Regions from separate parts of the Amycolatopsis sp. w19 genome, predicted to be linked through region 2. Evidence: predicted binding sites of a transcription regulator. Region 2 holds the regulator's gene; the other holds the start of a gene.
What was found. Region 2 encodes HspR, which represses chaperone genes until heat shock. Its sites were predicted from a motif close to ANNTTGAGTNNNNNNNACTCAANNT; they were not measured.

Region 1 (7,332 bases), on a different contig from region 2:
ACGCACGTTGTCGGAAGGCGCGTCCGGTGAGGACGTCCGGCAGCTGCAGATCCGTGTGGCCGGGTACCCCGGTTACGGTGGCGTGCTCGCCCTCGACGGCCAGTTCGGCGCGGGGACCAAGGCCGCGGTCACCCGCTTCCAGCAGGCGTACGGGCTGGGCGCGGACGGCATCGCCGGTTCGGCCACGTTCTCGAAGCTCTACGCGTTGCAGGACGACGACTGCACGCCGATCAACTTCACCTACGCGGAACTGAACCGGTGCAACTCCGACTGGTCGGGCGGCAACGTCCCACCGGCGACGGCGAAGGCCAACGCGCTGGTCTCGATGTGGAAGCTGCAGGCGATGCGGCACGCCATGGGCGACCGGCCGATCGACGTCAACGGCGGGTTCCGCAGCGTCGCCTGCAACAACGCGGTAGGCGGCGCGACCAACAGCCGTCATCTCTACGGTGACGCCGTCGACCTCGGCGCCGGCTCGCAGGGCTTCTGCGGACTGGCGAAGCAGGCCCGTAACCACGGGTTCGCCGAGATCCTCGGGCCGGGCTACCCCGGCCACAACGATCACACGCACGTGGCACACCGGTCGACGCGGTTCTGGTCGGCGTCCTCCTGCGGGATCTGAGTCACTCCCAGCGCCACAGCGACGGCGGCCGTCCTCCCTTGGGGAGGGCGGCCGCGTGTTCGGTGGTACGCCGCAAACCGGGGACCCGCTCCATCGTCCGGCCGAGGTTGGCCGGATACGGGCGGTCCCCGGTCAGCGCTTCGGTGGCGTCCAGCGCCTGTGCCGTGGTGAAGATCGGTCCCAGCAGCCCGGCGGTGAAGGCGGCGTCCCGCCACAGCCGTTCGGCCAGCATCGGACGGCAGTCGGCGACGATCCGGTCGTGGTCGAAGGCCAGCGGCGGGATCTCGTCCAGCGGCGCCCAGACGACGTTCCCCGGGACGTCGAGCGCGGGATTCACGGTGGCCCACAACGCGATGGAGAGCGTGGGGCCACGCGGGTCACGGTTCGGCTCGTCGAAGGTGGCGAGCTGTCCGGTCGCCGAGACCGCGTCGGACGGTAGGCCGAGTTTGCCGACCACTGCCCGGCTCGCCGCCTCCCGCAGCCGTTCCCCGAGCCCGAGCAGCACTCCGGGCAGGGCGAGTTCCCCTTCGAACGGCTCGGCCGCACGCGGCGCGATCCCCAACAGGACGTTCCTGGTGCCGGGGGCGAACCGCACCACGAGCACGTCAACGGACACCGGCGTCGAATCGATCACGCGTTGATTGTCGACCGTGCCTCCGCGACGCGGTAACCGGCCCTGTCCGGGCCGTACCCCATGACGGCCACCGGCAGCCGTGCGCCGAACCACGCCAGCGGATCCGGCAGGTCGACGGCGGGGGAGCCGTCACGGGGCACGACCTTCAGCCCGGTCGCGTCGAGATGGGTCACCGCGAGCGCGTCCACGCCGTCGCAGGCCGCGATCGCGTAGTCCAGCAGGGCCGCGTCGAGATGCCCTGCTCGCCAAGCGCCCTGGAATTCGCCGGTTTCGTTGTGCCGCTCCGGGAACCGGGCGAGTACGGCGGCGGATTCGGTCGGCAACGGTCCCGCGCCGTGCCGGGTGAGGTACGTCCGCGTCACCCCCACGACGGTGTGCGGGCGCCGGCCCAACAGGGTGCGCGCGTTGTGCGGCGTGGTCGTCGACCAGGTCGTGTGCGGATGGAACCCGTGGTACTGGTCGAGGAGAGCCCCCTGCGCTCCCTCGAACACCAGCCGCCCGGAATCCGCCAGCCGCCCCGTCTCGTCCCCGTCGGTGATCCGCACCGCGCCCGCGAAATCGCGGTACAGCGCCACCAGATCGTCGACGCTGTGCGGCGGCGTGGCCAGCGGCGCGTAGAACCGCGCGAGCGCGTCCAGTTTGCGCCGCAACACCGACGGCCGGGCGCAGTCGGCGACCGTGGGCGCTTCCCCCGGCGTCCCGATCACCTCCTGGCTCTCCACCACGTCCCCCGGCACGGCCCCGGGCAACAGCGAGTACCAGACGGTCTCGCCGATGCCCTTGCCACACGAACCGTGCCGGTTCATGCCACGGGCCTCCTCCCTGGCCCGGTTGGCGTGGATGTGGAACGGCGTCGTGAGCAGAGCCCGGCCGTCCACACTCAGCAGCGAAAGCGGATTCCGGACGCCGACCGCTTCGAGCCGCCGAGCTTCCGCGGCCAGCGCGAACGGCTCGACGAGCACGAACCGCGACAGATGGGTGGGCACGCCGGCGAACGTGCCCGCCCCGAACTGGCTGAAGGTGTGGTGCCGCCCGTCCACGACGACGTTGTGCGCGGCCTGCGCGCCCCCGTTGAAGCGGACCACCGCGGTGGTGGGCCGGGCGGCGCAGAGCGTGTCGACCACCGCGCCCTTGCCTTCGTCGCCGAAGCCGAGCCCGACCACCACCACGTGACCATCCAGGAGAGTCATCGCAGCACCACGTCGCTCGGCCCGCCGGCCTCGGGCACCGCCGAAGTGACGACCGATTTGGTGCCCAGCTTCGCCAGCGCCTTGCCGACCGCCTTGCTTTCGGCGACCGAACCGACGTCCGCGAGGTCGGCGAGCGCCCGGTCGACGTCGACCACCCGCTCTTCCAGCCCGATGGTGGCGGCGATCAGTTCGCACACCGCGCCCGGGTCGTCGAGCTTCAGGAAGTTCTGGCCGAGCAGCTCGCTCCAGTGCTCGCCGATCTGCGGGTCGTTGTAGTACGAAGACTGGTTCGGCAGCACGAAGTAGACGTGCCACTTGCGCGCCAGCTCCCGGTACACCGAGGCCGGGTCGATGTCCTCCCGTACGTCGTCGCCGATCACCCGGCGGATGTGGCGGGCCTCCAGCGCGGGCTTGTTCAGCTCGTCGCCGATGATGAACAGATAGCCCTTGCGGCCGCGGTTCTGCCACGCGTCGGTCACCACGTGCCGCGCCATGAAGTACGCGGCCAGCTCGTAGGACTCGCTCTTCTGCCCGCCGCCACCGCCTTCGAGGAACATCGTGCGCAGCTGCTCGTCCATCCGGTTGTCCGATTCGAACTGTCCGACCTGCAACGGAACCCGGTCGCTGTCGGCGTCGCCGATCGCGCCGAACAACACCTGCGGGTCGGCCAGGTAACCCCGGCGCTTCAGCAGGCCGTGCAGCTTGCCGAGTTTGCCCTGCATGATCCGCGGCACCCGGCGCATCGAACCGGTGACGTCGAACAGCACCGCGATCGGCGTCGAATCGCTGTGGTCGGCCGAATCCCGGCATTCCCGCACGGCGTTCAGCGGGTCCAGCGCGGGCGCGACCTTCCATTCCTTCGCGGGCTTGGAACGGAGATCGGCGGTGTAGCCGAAATCGTCCTCACCCTGGGCCGCGCGGAAGGTCTTCGCGGCGGCGTAGGCGTTGTCGTCCCAGTGTCCGTGTCCCATGGTCAGGCTCCTGTCTCGGGGATGATGAACGGTCGGAAGGTGCGAGGGCCGTACAGATCGGCGAGCAGCTCGTCGTACTCGTCGAGCAGATCGGCGGCCTCGGGTCGTTGTGCCGGGATCTCCTGGAGACACCACTTGGCGAATTCGCGCTGGCGGGTTTCGCCCGGTGCCAGGAGGCCCAGCATCATGCTGTGGAGCATGTGGACGTCGGTGGCCGCGGTCATCGGCTGTCCTTTGTGGACTTCCGGTGGATAGCGGACGGATTTGTCCGCCGCCAGCGGGAGCGCACCGTCTTCGACGGCGAACGACCAGCCGGCCACGACGATGCCGTGCTGTCCGGGATGGACGAGCACGTTGTCCGCGGTGAGATGGCCGTGGACGACACCCGCCCGGTGCGCGCCTGCCACGGCACGCAGGAGGCGACGGTGCATCCAGGCGTAGTCGCGGCCGTCGAGCCCGCCGGGGAAGGCCTTCCCGATGTCGGCGAGGGTGAGGAAGCCGTCGACGAGCGGGTCGAGAACGCTGAACGCGCGGTCGCCCCTCGCGACCGGCCCCGACGTGTCGAGCAGTCGCGGGTAGTAGGGGCGGAGCCACCGATGCCGTTCGGTGAAGCCGTCCAGCGCGCGCAACGCCTCCCATTCGGCGTGGATCAGCGGATTGAGCGCCGGATCGCGGACGAGTTTGACCAGATGCGGGCCGGTGGTCCGGTACGTCGTGGCGACACTGCCCACCGCGTGCGGTGCGACGAGGGTGTAGGCCGACGTCGCCGTGGTGACCGTCTGCCGCCGGGCCCGCTTCCACTCGTCGTGGAGGCGGTTGAGCGTGGCTGCCGCGCGGTGGGCCCGCGCGTCGCCGGGGTTGCGGTCGGGGTGGAGCACGGCCGCCAGTTCGCGGTAGCGATGGCGGGCGAACAGCGCGGCCGGGCCGTTCGCGTCCTCGACCGCCTTCATGGCGTCTTCCCTGGTGAGCATAGTTTGAGTCTAGACGACTCTTACTTTGCTTCGCAAGGGGGTGGGTACAAATCCCGTGCCGGTCGGCTGCCTCTGTCACTAGGCTCGGTGGGCCGGACAGGGGGGTGTTGGTGGTCTTACGGGAACAGGATCGGCAAGCCGGGCAGTGGACGAACGCGATGATCATCGCGTTCGTGATCGGGATCGTCTGGGGCTCCGTCGCGGCCTTCGCCGGACGATGGGCCGTCGAAGGGTCGGCCGGCACTTACGACGTGCGCGCGGTGATCTCCGAGTGGAACTCCAAGACCACCGAAGGGCAGAACGGCCCGCATACCGGCTACGAGGTCCTGGCGATCACCGAAGACGGCCGCGCGATCGAACTGCCGACACGAGATGCGTTCGGCCTCGCCGATCCGGTGGTCGCCCGGCTTTCCTCGGTGACGGACAGGGTGTTGTCCGTGCGTGGGGCCGCTCGCGTCGTGGAAGCCCATCATCCGTGGGAGAAGATCACGGCGATGTCCCTCGGCTTGGCGCTCCTGGTGTTCGCGGCCGTCGTGCTGTGCAGACTGGCGAGACCGGGGGTGGCGCGGAAGGCGCTGCCGTTCCTGGCCGGGCTGGCCTTCGCCGCGTTCGTGGTGCTGACACCGGTCGGGTTCGGCGGGACGGCCTATCGCGAGGCGGCCGACCCCGTCCCGAATTTCTGGGAGCACCGTCGCGACTTGTGGGGGCCGCCGCCGGTGTTCGCCCGCGGACAGACCGCCGTATCCGGGGAATCGGCCGTGCGCGTGCTCGACGGCTGGCCTGGAGCGCCCAGCGGAGCCGAGGCTTGGTTGAGCGGATTCCACGTCCTCACGTTGCGGATCGAGGCGTCCCGCCTCGGTGACACCGCACTGGAGCTGTCGGCCGACGAACACGGTGAGCCGGAACGGGTCAAGGACTGCGCGGGCGCTCCCGGTGCTTTCGACGGCACCACGGGGCTCGTCTGTTTCGTGGTCCCGCCCGGATACCGGCCCGAGTACCTTCTCGTCGGCAAGCTCGACCGGGAAGTCCTGCTGAAGCTCCAGTGATCGACGAAAGGACTCCAGTGCCGGAAGAAGCGCGGAAATCCGGAGTTCTCTCCTCGGTGCTTTCGGCCGTTGTCCCTTTTCTGCTGATCTTCGGTGTCGTCGGGGGCTTCCTCGGTTCCGGCATCGGTGAATTGAGCACCGGCGAGGACGTCGCGGTCACCGAGATCTCGGGCTGTACGTCGGAGGGATCCGCGGTGAACGGCCAGACCCCGTACTGCTCCGGGAAATGGCGCTTCGCCGACGGTCGTACCGGCGGCGGCCGGATCCTGGGCGAGGACATCTCGGCGGGTGACACGGTTTTCGCCGGTGACGGGTTCGCCTATCGGTCGCGATCGCCGTTGATCCGGAAGATCTCCGCGGGCGGCGCGCTGGGTCTCCTCCTGGTCGGCATGGTGATCGTGGGCGTCGTCCTGTACCGGTTGGACGCGGGCAAGCGGCGACGTGAGGGTCCTCGAGAGTAAGGCAAAGGTGGCGTGTTCGCGGGAGCGGCCAGGGGTGGGGTGCTGGCTCCCTTCACTGTCTCCGATGCGCTGAAAGGAGCTTTCGGCGCTGGTCCTGAGTGGCGTTTCGGGTCAGGGCCAGGAGCGTCTTGGGTACCTGCAGGATTGCCGCGGCTGATCGCGGGTCCGGTAGTGAAGGCCTCCTTGCCTACCCTGAAGGTAGCGAAGGAGGCCTTCACTACCTTCCGGGTCGCCGCTGTGGCCCCAGATACACCAGCGGCCACAGTGGCCGCGTGTGAAGGACCCCTTCCCCAGTACAGAGGGCACGACCACATGGACGAGCCCGTCGGTGCCCGCCGCCTTGGGGTTCCGCTCAAGAGCCGTGCGCGAGCCTCACGTCCGGACACAGTGGACTGTGGTGCGAACGACCGACAGGACTGGGCGGGGAACTGCTCTACGGTGTCCGCACAGCGCGCGCGATCCGCCCGCGGCTGAGCATCAAGAGGAGAACTCTCCACCGTGAAGCACGTCCGCACCATCTCTTTGTTCACCGCCGGATTCGCCGCTCTCGCACTGACCGCCTGTGGCGCCAAGGCCGAGCAGCCCGCCGAGGCGGCCAAGCCCGCCACGCCGTCGGTCACCCAGCCCGCCTCGCCGACCACCGCCGACGGCCACACCAGTCCCGGAATGCGGCTCAAGTTCGGCGAGCGCGCGCTCGTCCCGGTGGACTACAACAAGGAGAGCTTCGGGACCGTCGCGCTCACGGTGACGGCGATCGAAGAGGGGAAGGCCGCCGACCTCAAGGGGTTCGACCCCGAGCAGATCGCCGGTGTCACGCCGTACAACATGCGGTACACCGTCGAATTCGTGAAAGGCGACGACCTGTCCGGTGTCCCGCTGGCCTTGCGCGGGCTGCTTTCCGACGGCAAGCAGGGCGGTACGGCCCTGGTGGGCAAAACCGCCGACTGCGGCAAGGTGACCGCACCACGGGACGGCGGGTTCTCGAAACCGGGACAGAAGTTCGAGGCCTGCACCATGTACGGCGCCAAGGGTGGCGAGAAGATCTCGTTCGCCGCCTTCAACTTCGGTGACGCCTACCGCAAGACCCCGATCGTCTGGGGCAGCTGACGCTCAGGAGCGGGTCGCTTCGATCTGGCGCTCGTCCTCGGTAGAGCAGCTCGTCACCGGATCGTTCGGCCCGCTCCCGCAGGTCCATGCCCCGACGACGACCGGGCCCGGCCCCTGCGGTGACGCCGCTTCGGCGGGCGTCAGCTTGGCGAAGTAGTCCGTGAGCACCTGTGTCGCTTCGGCGCAGTCCGTCTTCCCTCGGACGACGACCTTGTTCTTCGCGCCCTGGAACCCGGTGACGTCCCCGCAGGGTGAACCGGCGAGAGCCTGGTCGGCCGAAGGGGCGGGGGAGGGTGACGGCGCGGCCGAGGGCGCGGGATCGGCGCCGCA
Region 2 (7,332 bases):
CGAATCTCCGGGTGAGCGGCGGGTTTTCGATCGCGCTGGCGAAACTGCCCGCGACCGATCCCGGGCGCCGTATCGGTTCGCTGCTGACGAATCCGGGCGGGCCGGGTGGTTCCGGGGTCACCGTGCTCAAGTACGGCGGCCGCGGTTTCGCGCTGGACAAGCCGGAGATGGCCGAAGTGCGGCAGCGGTTCGACGTCATCGGATTCGATCCGCGCGGCGTCGGCGAAAGCACGCCCGCGATCACCTGCGGGCCGGATCTGCACGATCCGGCGGTCGGCCGGTTCCCGCGGAGCCGCGCCGACTACGACAAGCTCCTTGCGCACAACCGCGCGTCGGGCGAGGAATGCCTGAAGCGGACCGGGCGAGCACTGTCCTCAATGGACACTTGGCACGCCGCGGACGACATCGAAGCGATCCGTGGCGCCCTCGGCGAGCCGAAGGTGAACTGGCTCGGCGTCTCCTACGGTTCCGAACTCGGCGCCGTGTACGCGGAGAAGTATCCGAACCGCATCCGGACGATGGTGCTCGACGGCGCCGTCGACCACTCGCGGCCGACCAGGCAGGCGGTCCTCGAAGAAGCCGTCGCGACCGAAGGCGCCCTCAAGGACTTCGCGAAGTGGTGCACGACGTCGGCCGACTGCGTGCTTCGCGGCAAGGACGCCCTCGCCACCTATGACGCCTTGATGCGGACGCCCGGCGGCGTGCCGTCGAAACAGCTCGGGCGGAACGTGACCGCCGAGGAGATGGCGTCCGGGGTCTACGGCAACCTCATCTTGCCCGCGTTCTGGCCGGGCTTGGCGAAGGCGATCGACGCCGCGACGGCGGGCGACGCGGACGGACTGCTGCCGTATTCGCAGCTCGACCCGTCCTATGGCGCGTATCGCTCGATCGGCTGTCACGACTTCGGCTCGCCGTTCACCTCCTACGCCGACATGAGGGCGATGCAAGGACTGGTGAAGACGCTCTCGCCGCACGGCTGGCGGTACTCGGAGTTCTGGGACATGGCCAGCGGGTGCGCGGCCTGGCCGGTGCCCTCGGCGTACCTGCCGCGGCCGCAGAAGGTGAGCGGCGCGGCGCCGATCCTCGTGGTCGGCGGTGAACACGATCCGGCGACGCCGCTCGTTTGGGCGAAGGGGCTCGCGAGGAACATCGAGAACTCGACGTTGCTCGTCGACGCCGGGTACGGGCACACGGGGCTGCTGAACTCGGCCTGCGTGCGCTCCGAAGAGGTGAAGTACCTGGTGAGCGGTGTCACACCCGCTCCGGGCACGGTCTGCCGGTAGTCCGGGAACAAGACGACCGTGCCGCACGTTGAGCCGGATACAAGGTTGAGTGAGGGTGACTCAAGTCCGGCTTGACGGAAGCCCCACCATCCCGATACAACTTGCGTTGAGCCCACTCAAGGTGGGTGAGAACGTGCAGGTCACGAACTAGCAGGAGGATCACACCATGGCGCGAGCGGTCGGCATCGACCTCGGCACGACCAACTCGGTCGTCGCTGTCCTTGAGGGCGGCGAGCCGACGGTCATCGCCAACTCGGAAGGTTCACGCACCACCCCGTCCATCGTCGCCTTCGCCAAGAACGGCGAAGTGCTGACCGGTCAGCCGGCGAAGAACCAGGCCGTGACGAACGTCGACCGGACCATCCGGTCGGTCAAGCGGCACATCGGTACCGACTGGAAGACCGAGATCGACGGCAAGGCCTACACCTCGCAGGAGATCAGCGCCCGCGTGCTGATGAAGCTCAAGCGCGACGCCGAGGCGTACCTGGGCGAGACCATCACCGACGCGGTCATCACCGTCCCCGCGTACTTCGAGGACGCGCAGCGGCAGGCCACGAAGGAGGCCGGGCAGATCGCCGGCCTGAACGTGCTCCGCATCGTCAACGAGCCCACCGCGGCGGCGCTGGCGTACGGCCTCGACAAGGGCGAGAAGGAACAGACCATCCTGGTCTTCGACCTCGGTGGCGGTACGTTCGACGTCTCGCTGCTGGAGATCGGCGAGGGTGTCGTCGAGGTCCGCGCGACCTCCGGTGACAACCACCTCGGCGGTGACGACTGGGACGAGCGGATCGTCACCTGGCTGGTCGACAAGTTCAAGTCGTCCAACGGCATCGACCTCACCAAGGACAAGATGGCGCTCCAGCGCATCCGTGAGGCCGCCGAGAAGGCGAAGATCGAGCTGTCCAGCTCGAACTCGGCCAGCATCAACCTGCCGTACATCACCGTGGACGCGGACAAGAACCCGCTGTTCCTCGACGAGCAGCTTTCCCGCGCCGAGTTCCAGAAGATCACCTCGGACCTGCTCGAGCGCACCCGCAAGCCGTTCAACAACGTCATCCGTGACGCGGGTGTCGCCGTCGGCGACATCGACCACGTCGTGCTCGTGGGTGGTTCCACCCGCATGCCGGCCGTGTCCGAACTGGTCAAGGAGCTGACCGGCGGCCGCGAGCCGAACAAGGGCGTCAACCCGGACGAGGTCGTCGCGGTCGGCGCGGCGCTGCAGGCCGGTGTGCTCAAGGGCGAGGTCAAGGACGTCCTGCTGCTCGACGTGACTCCGCTTTCGCTGGGCATCGAGACCAAGGGCGGCGTGTTCACCAAGCTCATCGAGCGCAACACCACGATCCCGACCAAGCGTTCGGAGATCTTCTCCACCGCGGACGACAACCAGCCGTCGGTGCAGATCCAGGTGTTCCAGGGCGAGCGTGAGATCGCGGCGCACAACAAGAAGCTCGGCATGTTCGAGCTGACCGGTCTCCCGCCCGCCCCGCGTGGCGTGCCGCAGATCGAGGTCACCTTCGACATCGACGCCAACGGCATCGTGCACGTCCTCGCGAAGGACCTCGGCACGAACAAGGAGCAGTCGATGACGATCACCGGTGGCTCCGCGCTGCCGAAGGACGACATCGAGCGCATGGTCAAGGACGCCGAGGCGCACGCCGAGGAGGACAAGCAGCGCCGCGAGGAGGCGGAGACCCGCAACCAGGCGGAGACGCTGGTCTACCAGACCGAGAAGTTCGTCAAGGACAACGAGGACAAGCTGCCCGACGAGCTCAAGGGCAAGGTGAAGTCCGCGATCGACGAGGCCAACGAGGCGCTCAAGGGCACCGACTCGGCGAAGATCCGCGAGTCCATCGAGAAGCTGAACACCGCTTCGCAGGAGCTGGGCACCGCGCTCTACGCCAACGCCACCCCGGGCGCCGAAGGTGCCGCCGGTGAAGGCGCCGCCGGTGCGGCGGGCGCGGGTACCGGTTCGCAGGCCAAGGCGGACGACGTCGTCGACGCCGAGATCGTCGAAGAGGACGAGAAGGACAAGAAGTGACGGGACGCTACGACGAAACCGAGGGCCGGGGCCCGGAGGAACCGGTGGTCGTGCGGGACCGTAGGCGGATCGACCCGCTGACCGGTGAGGTCCGCCCGGCCGCCCCGGCCGCCGAACCCCAGGACGGCCCGAAGCACGCCGCCCCGGCCGAAGAGGCCACCGCGCAGACCGAGCCGGAGCCCGCCGCACACGCGGGCCCCGGCCTCGGGGAGTCCCTTGTGGACGATTCGGTGTCGGTGGCCACCGGTCTGGAGAAGGAGCTGGCGGAACGCACCGCCGACCTCCAGCGCCTCCAGGCGGAGTACGCCAACTACCGCAAGCGCGTGGACCGCGACCGCGAGCAGGTCGTCGTCGGCGCGAAGGCGTCGGTCGTCGGCGATCTGCTCCCGCTGCTCGACGACCTCGAGCGCGCGGAGCAGCACGGCGATCTGACCGGTGCCTTCAAGTCGGTCGGCGAGAAGCTGGTCGGAAGCCTGCAGCGGTCGGGCCTCGAGGCGTTCGGCACCGAGGGCGAGCCCTTCGACCCGAGCGTGCACGAGGCCGTGCAGCACAGCACGTCTCCGGACGTCGCCGGGCCGACGGTCACCATGGTCATGCGCCGTGGTTACCGCTTCGGCGAGCGTGTGCTGCGTCCGGCGATGGTCGGGGTCACCGACCACGAGCCGGGTGGCGCCCCGGTGGACCCGCCGGTGGGCGGCGAGCTGCCGCTCGAGGGCGAACTTTTCGATGAGAACAACCGCTGATCGGCGATACGGCGTGAAAGGAGGAGACGTTCGGTGAGTGCACGGGAATGGATCGGTAAGGACTTCTACCGTGAACTGGGCGTCTCCTCCGACGCCACCGCGGACGAGATCAAGAAGGCCTACCGCAAGCTGGCCAAGGAGAACCACCCCGACGCCAACGCGGGCAACGCGGAGGCCGAGAAGAAGTTCAAGGCGGTCTCCGAGGCGTACGGCGTGCTGTCCGACACGGCCAAGCGCAAGGAGTACGACGAGGCTCGCCGCCTCTTCGGCTCCGGCGGTCCCGGTGGCTTCGGCTTCCCGGGCGGCGGTGCCGGCGGCGGCGGTTTCGACGTCGGCGACATCTTCGGCCAGGCGGGGCAGCAGCAGGGCGGCTTCGGCGGGCTCGGCGACATCCTCGGCGGGCTGTTCGGCCGTCGCGGCGCCGCGGCCGGTGCCACGGCGAACCGGCCGCAACGCGGCGCGGACGTGGAGACCGACGTCCGGATCGACTTCGCCGAGGCGGTCAAGGGCGCGACCCTGCCGCTGCGGCTGTCGAGCCCGGCGACCTGTTCCACCTGTGGTGGCAACGGCGCGAAACCGGGGACCTCCCCGAGGACGTGTGCGACCTGTCAGGGCAGCGGGCTGGTCAGCCGTAGCCAGGGCGCGTTCGCGTTCTCCGAGCCGTGCCGTGACTGCCGCGGCCGTGGCCAGATCATCGACGACCCGTGCCCGGAATGCGCGGGCGAGGGCGTCAGCACCCGTACTCGCACGCTGACCGTGCGGATCCCGCCGGGCGTCGCCGACGACCAGCGGATCCGGCTGGCGGGCCAGGGCGAACCCGGCCGTGGCGGCGCGCAGCCGGGCGACCTGTACGTCCGCGTGCACGTCGCTCCGCACACGTTGTTCGGGCGCAAGGACCTCGACCTGACGATCACCGTGCCGGTGTCCTTCACGGAACTCGCCCTCGGCGGCACGATCACCGTGCCGACGCTCGAGGGCAAGGTCTCGCTGAAGGTGCCGCAGGGTACGGCGAGCGGTCGCGTGCTTCGCGTGCGAGGCAAGGGAATCGCGAAGCGTGACGGTTCGCAGGGCGATCTGCTGGTCACCCTGCAGGCGGCCATCCCGGCCAAATTGGACGACAAGGCCCGTGAGGCGCTGGAGGCGTACGCGGAAGCCATGGCCGGCCACGACCCGCGACCGGAGATCACCGAACTTCTCGAAGGCAGGTGAGCACGATGTTCGGCGGGCTGCCGCACGGTGCGGACGAGGACACCCCGGTGTTCGTCATTTCGGTGGCGGCACAGCTTTCCGGCCTGCACGCGCAGACCCTGCGGTCCTACGACCGCCAGGGTCTCGTGTCGCCGGGCCGGACCTCCGGTGGTGGACGGCGTTACTCGATGCGGGACATCGCGTTGCTGCGCGAAGTGCAGCGACTGTCCCAAGAGGACGGTGTCAACCTCGCGGGCATCAAGCGGATCATCGAGCTGGAGAACCAGGTCGACGCGCTCCGCGCGCGCATCGCCGAACTGACCGAGGAGCTCACGGCGGCGTACCTCACCGCCGAACAGACGGCCGCGGCCGTGCACGCCTCCTACCGCAAGGATCTCGTCCCCTTGCGGCAGCAGACGGCCCTCGTGGTCTGGAAGCCCAAAAAACGCAATTAGTCCTCTGAATGCCGCGGGTCGCCAGCCCTCGTGAGTACGTGAAGGCCCCCTTCACTGCGCTAGACGCAATGAAGGGGGCCTTCACGTACTTCACGCGTTTAGTCCTCTAAATGCGTCATTGGCCGGGGACCAGGGTCCGGATCTGCTGGACCTCGCCGGTGCGCGAGTCCTGGATCCGCTGGGCCAGCGCCTTCGACTCGGGGTTCTTCCCGTCCTTCAGCTCGGTCCTCGCCAGCGCGACCCCGTTGTGCTGGTGCGCCACGAAGATGTCGGCGAAGTCCAGACTGAACTCCGCACCATCCTTTTTGGACAGTGCTTCGAGCAGACCCTTGTCGGTGAGCCCGTCGCCACCGTGATGGTGGTGCGCCTTCGGGTCCATGGAACCCGTCTCGGGTTTGCCCCAGGCCTTCAGCCGGTTCCGCATGTCGGTCGTCTCGGTCTGCTGTGTCGCCTCGATCGCGGCCGCGAGATCCTTGAGCTCCTGCTTCTGCCCCTGCTTGGCCTTGACCAGCTTGACGATCTCCACGCCCTGGTCGTTGTGGGCGATCATCATCTGCAGGAACATCACGTCGGCGTCGTTGTACTCCGCGGACGCCCCGGCCGACTGGGGAACCGGGGAGATCGGGGCGCCGGCGTTGGTGGATGAGCCATCACCGGCCCCGCAGCCCGCGAGGGCCACGAGACCGGCGACGAGAACAAGGGCCAGCTTCACTGGCACGTCCCCCTTACTGCCGGGTCCACAAGGCGGGGGTGTTCGGCGGTTCCCAGCCTTGGATCGCGGTATGCGCCATCTGGCAGCGGTAGGTCGCGCCGCCGTAGGTCACCGTGTTGCCGACCGCGTAGGACGTCCCGGCCGCCCAGGTGCCGCCGGTGGGCGGGTTGCCGGTGCTGGTCGGCGGGTTCGACGTCGTGGGCGGGTTGCTGGTGGTCGGCGGGTTGCTGGTGCTGGTGGGCGGGGTGCCGCCGCCGATCTGCAGGTCGATGCAGCTGTAGAAGGCCATCGGCGTGTCCGCGATGTTCCAGATGGCGAGCACCTTCTGGCGGCCGCTGAAGCCGTTCAGGCTCACCGTGTGCGACGTCGGGTCCTTCGGCGCGGAGTTGTTCCCGCTGATGTCGGCGATCTTGGTGCCACCGATGTAGTACTCGTAGTTCGTGGTCCGGTGGTAGGCGGTGAACTTCCAGTTGAAGGTCACGCTGTTGCCGACCGACGCGGCGGGCCACGGCTTCGACTCGTCGTTGAGCTCGGCGAATCCGGGAAGGCCGCCGTTGCAGCTGCGGAGCCCCTTGGGGCCTTCGACGCTCTGCGGTTCGTAGACGATGGCGCCGCAGCCGGAAACCTTGCCTTGGGCGCAGTTCGCCTGGCGGCTGGGCGGGGACAGCACATAGCCGTGGGCGCTGGCCACCTGCGGGATGGCCACGATGGCGATCGGGGCGAGGATCGCACCGGCGGCGGCTGCCACGAGCTTGCGTTTGACGGTCATGCCGGCTCCTGGGGATGGAACGACGGTGTTCCCGTGAGGGGGAGCAATGTGGTCTAGACCATAAATCCGCCGGTGACCGTGGTCAATGATTCACTGACCTACTGCTGCGTCGGGCCCAGGTGGAACAGCCGATCGGCCTAATAC

Region 1: ACSMFO_RS01650 (adenylate cyclase) is a predicted target of HspR. The motif match lies at 4,389-4,413, and genes of this name have one in related genera.

What each region holds. Positions count from the first base shown of each region.
Region 1 is NZ_JBPQFM010000001.1:378,937-386,268, forward strand. Features, by position in the region: gene ACSMFO_RS01630 (D-Ala-D-Ala carboxypeptidase family metallohydrolase) at 1-622, shown strand, start outside; gene ACSMFO_RS01635 (NUDIX hydrolase) at 624-1,256, opposite strand; gene ACSMFO_RS01640 (adenylosuccinate synthetase) at 1,253-2,446, opposite strand; gene ACSMFO_RS01645 (hypothetical protein) at 2,443-3,417, opposite strand; gene ACSMFO_RS01650 (adenylate cyclase) at 3,420-4,388, opposite strand; gene ACSMFO_RS01655 (hypothetical protein) at 4,499-5,434, shown strand; gene ACSMFO_RS01660 (hypothetical protein) at 5,452-5,895, shown strand; gene ACSMFO_RS01665 (hypothetical protein) at 6,394-7,002, shown strand; gene ACSMFO_RS01670 (hypothetical protein) at 7,006-7,332, opposite strand, start outside.
Region 2 is NZ_JBPQFM010000018.1:131,664-138,995, forward strand. Features, by position in the region: gene ACSMFO_RS29785 (alpha/beta fold hydrolase) at 1-1,283, shown strand, start outside; gene dnaK (molecular chaperone DnaK) at 1,450-3,321, shown strand; gene grpE (nucleotide exchange factor GrpE) at 3,318-4,064, shown strand; gene dnaJ (molecular chaperone DnaJ) at 4,098-5,273, shown strand; gene ACSMFO_RS29805 (heat shock protein transcriptional repressor HspR) at 5,279-5,707, shown strand; gene ACSMFO_RS29810 (DUF305 domain-containing protein) at 5,823-6,425, opposite strand; gene ACSMFO_RS29815 (lytic polysaccharide monooxygenase) at 6,433-7,188, opposite strand.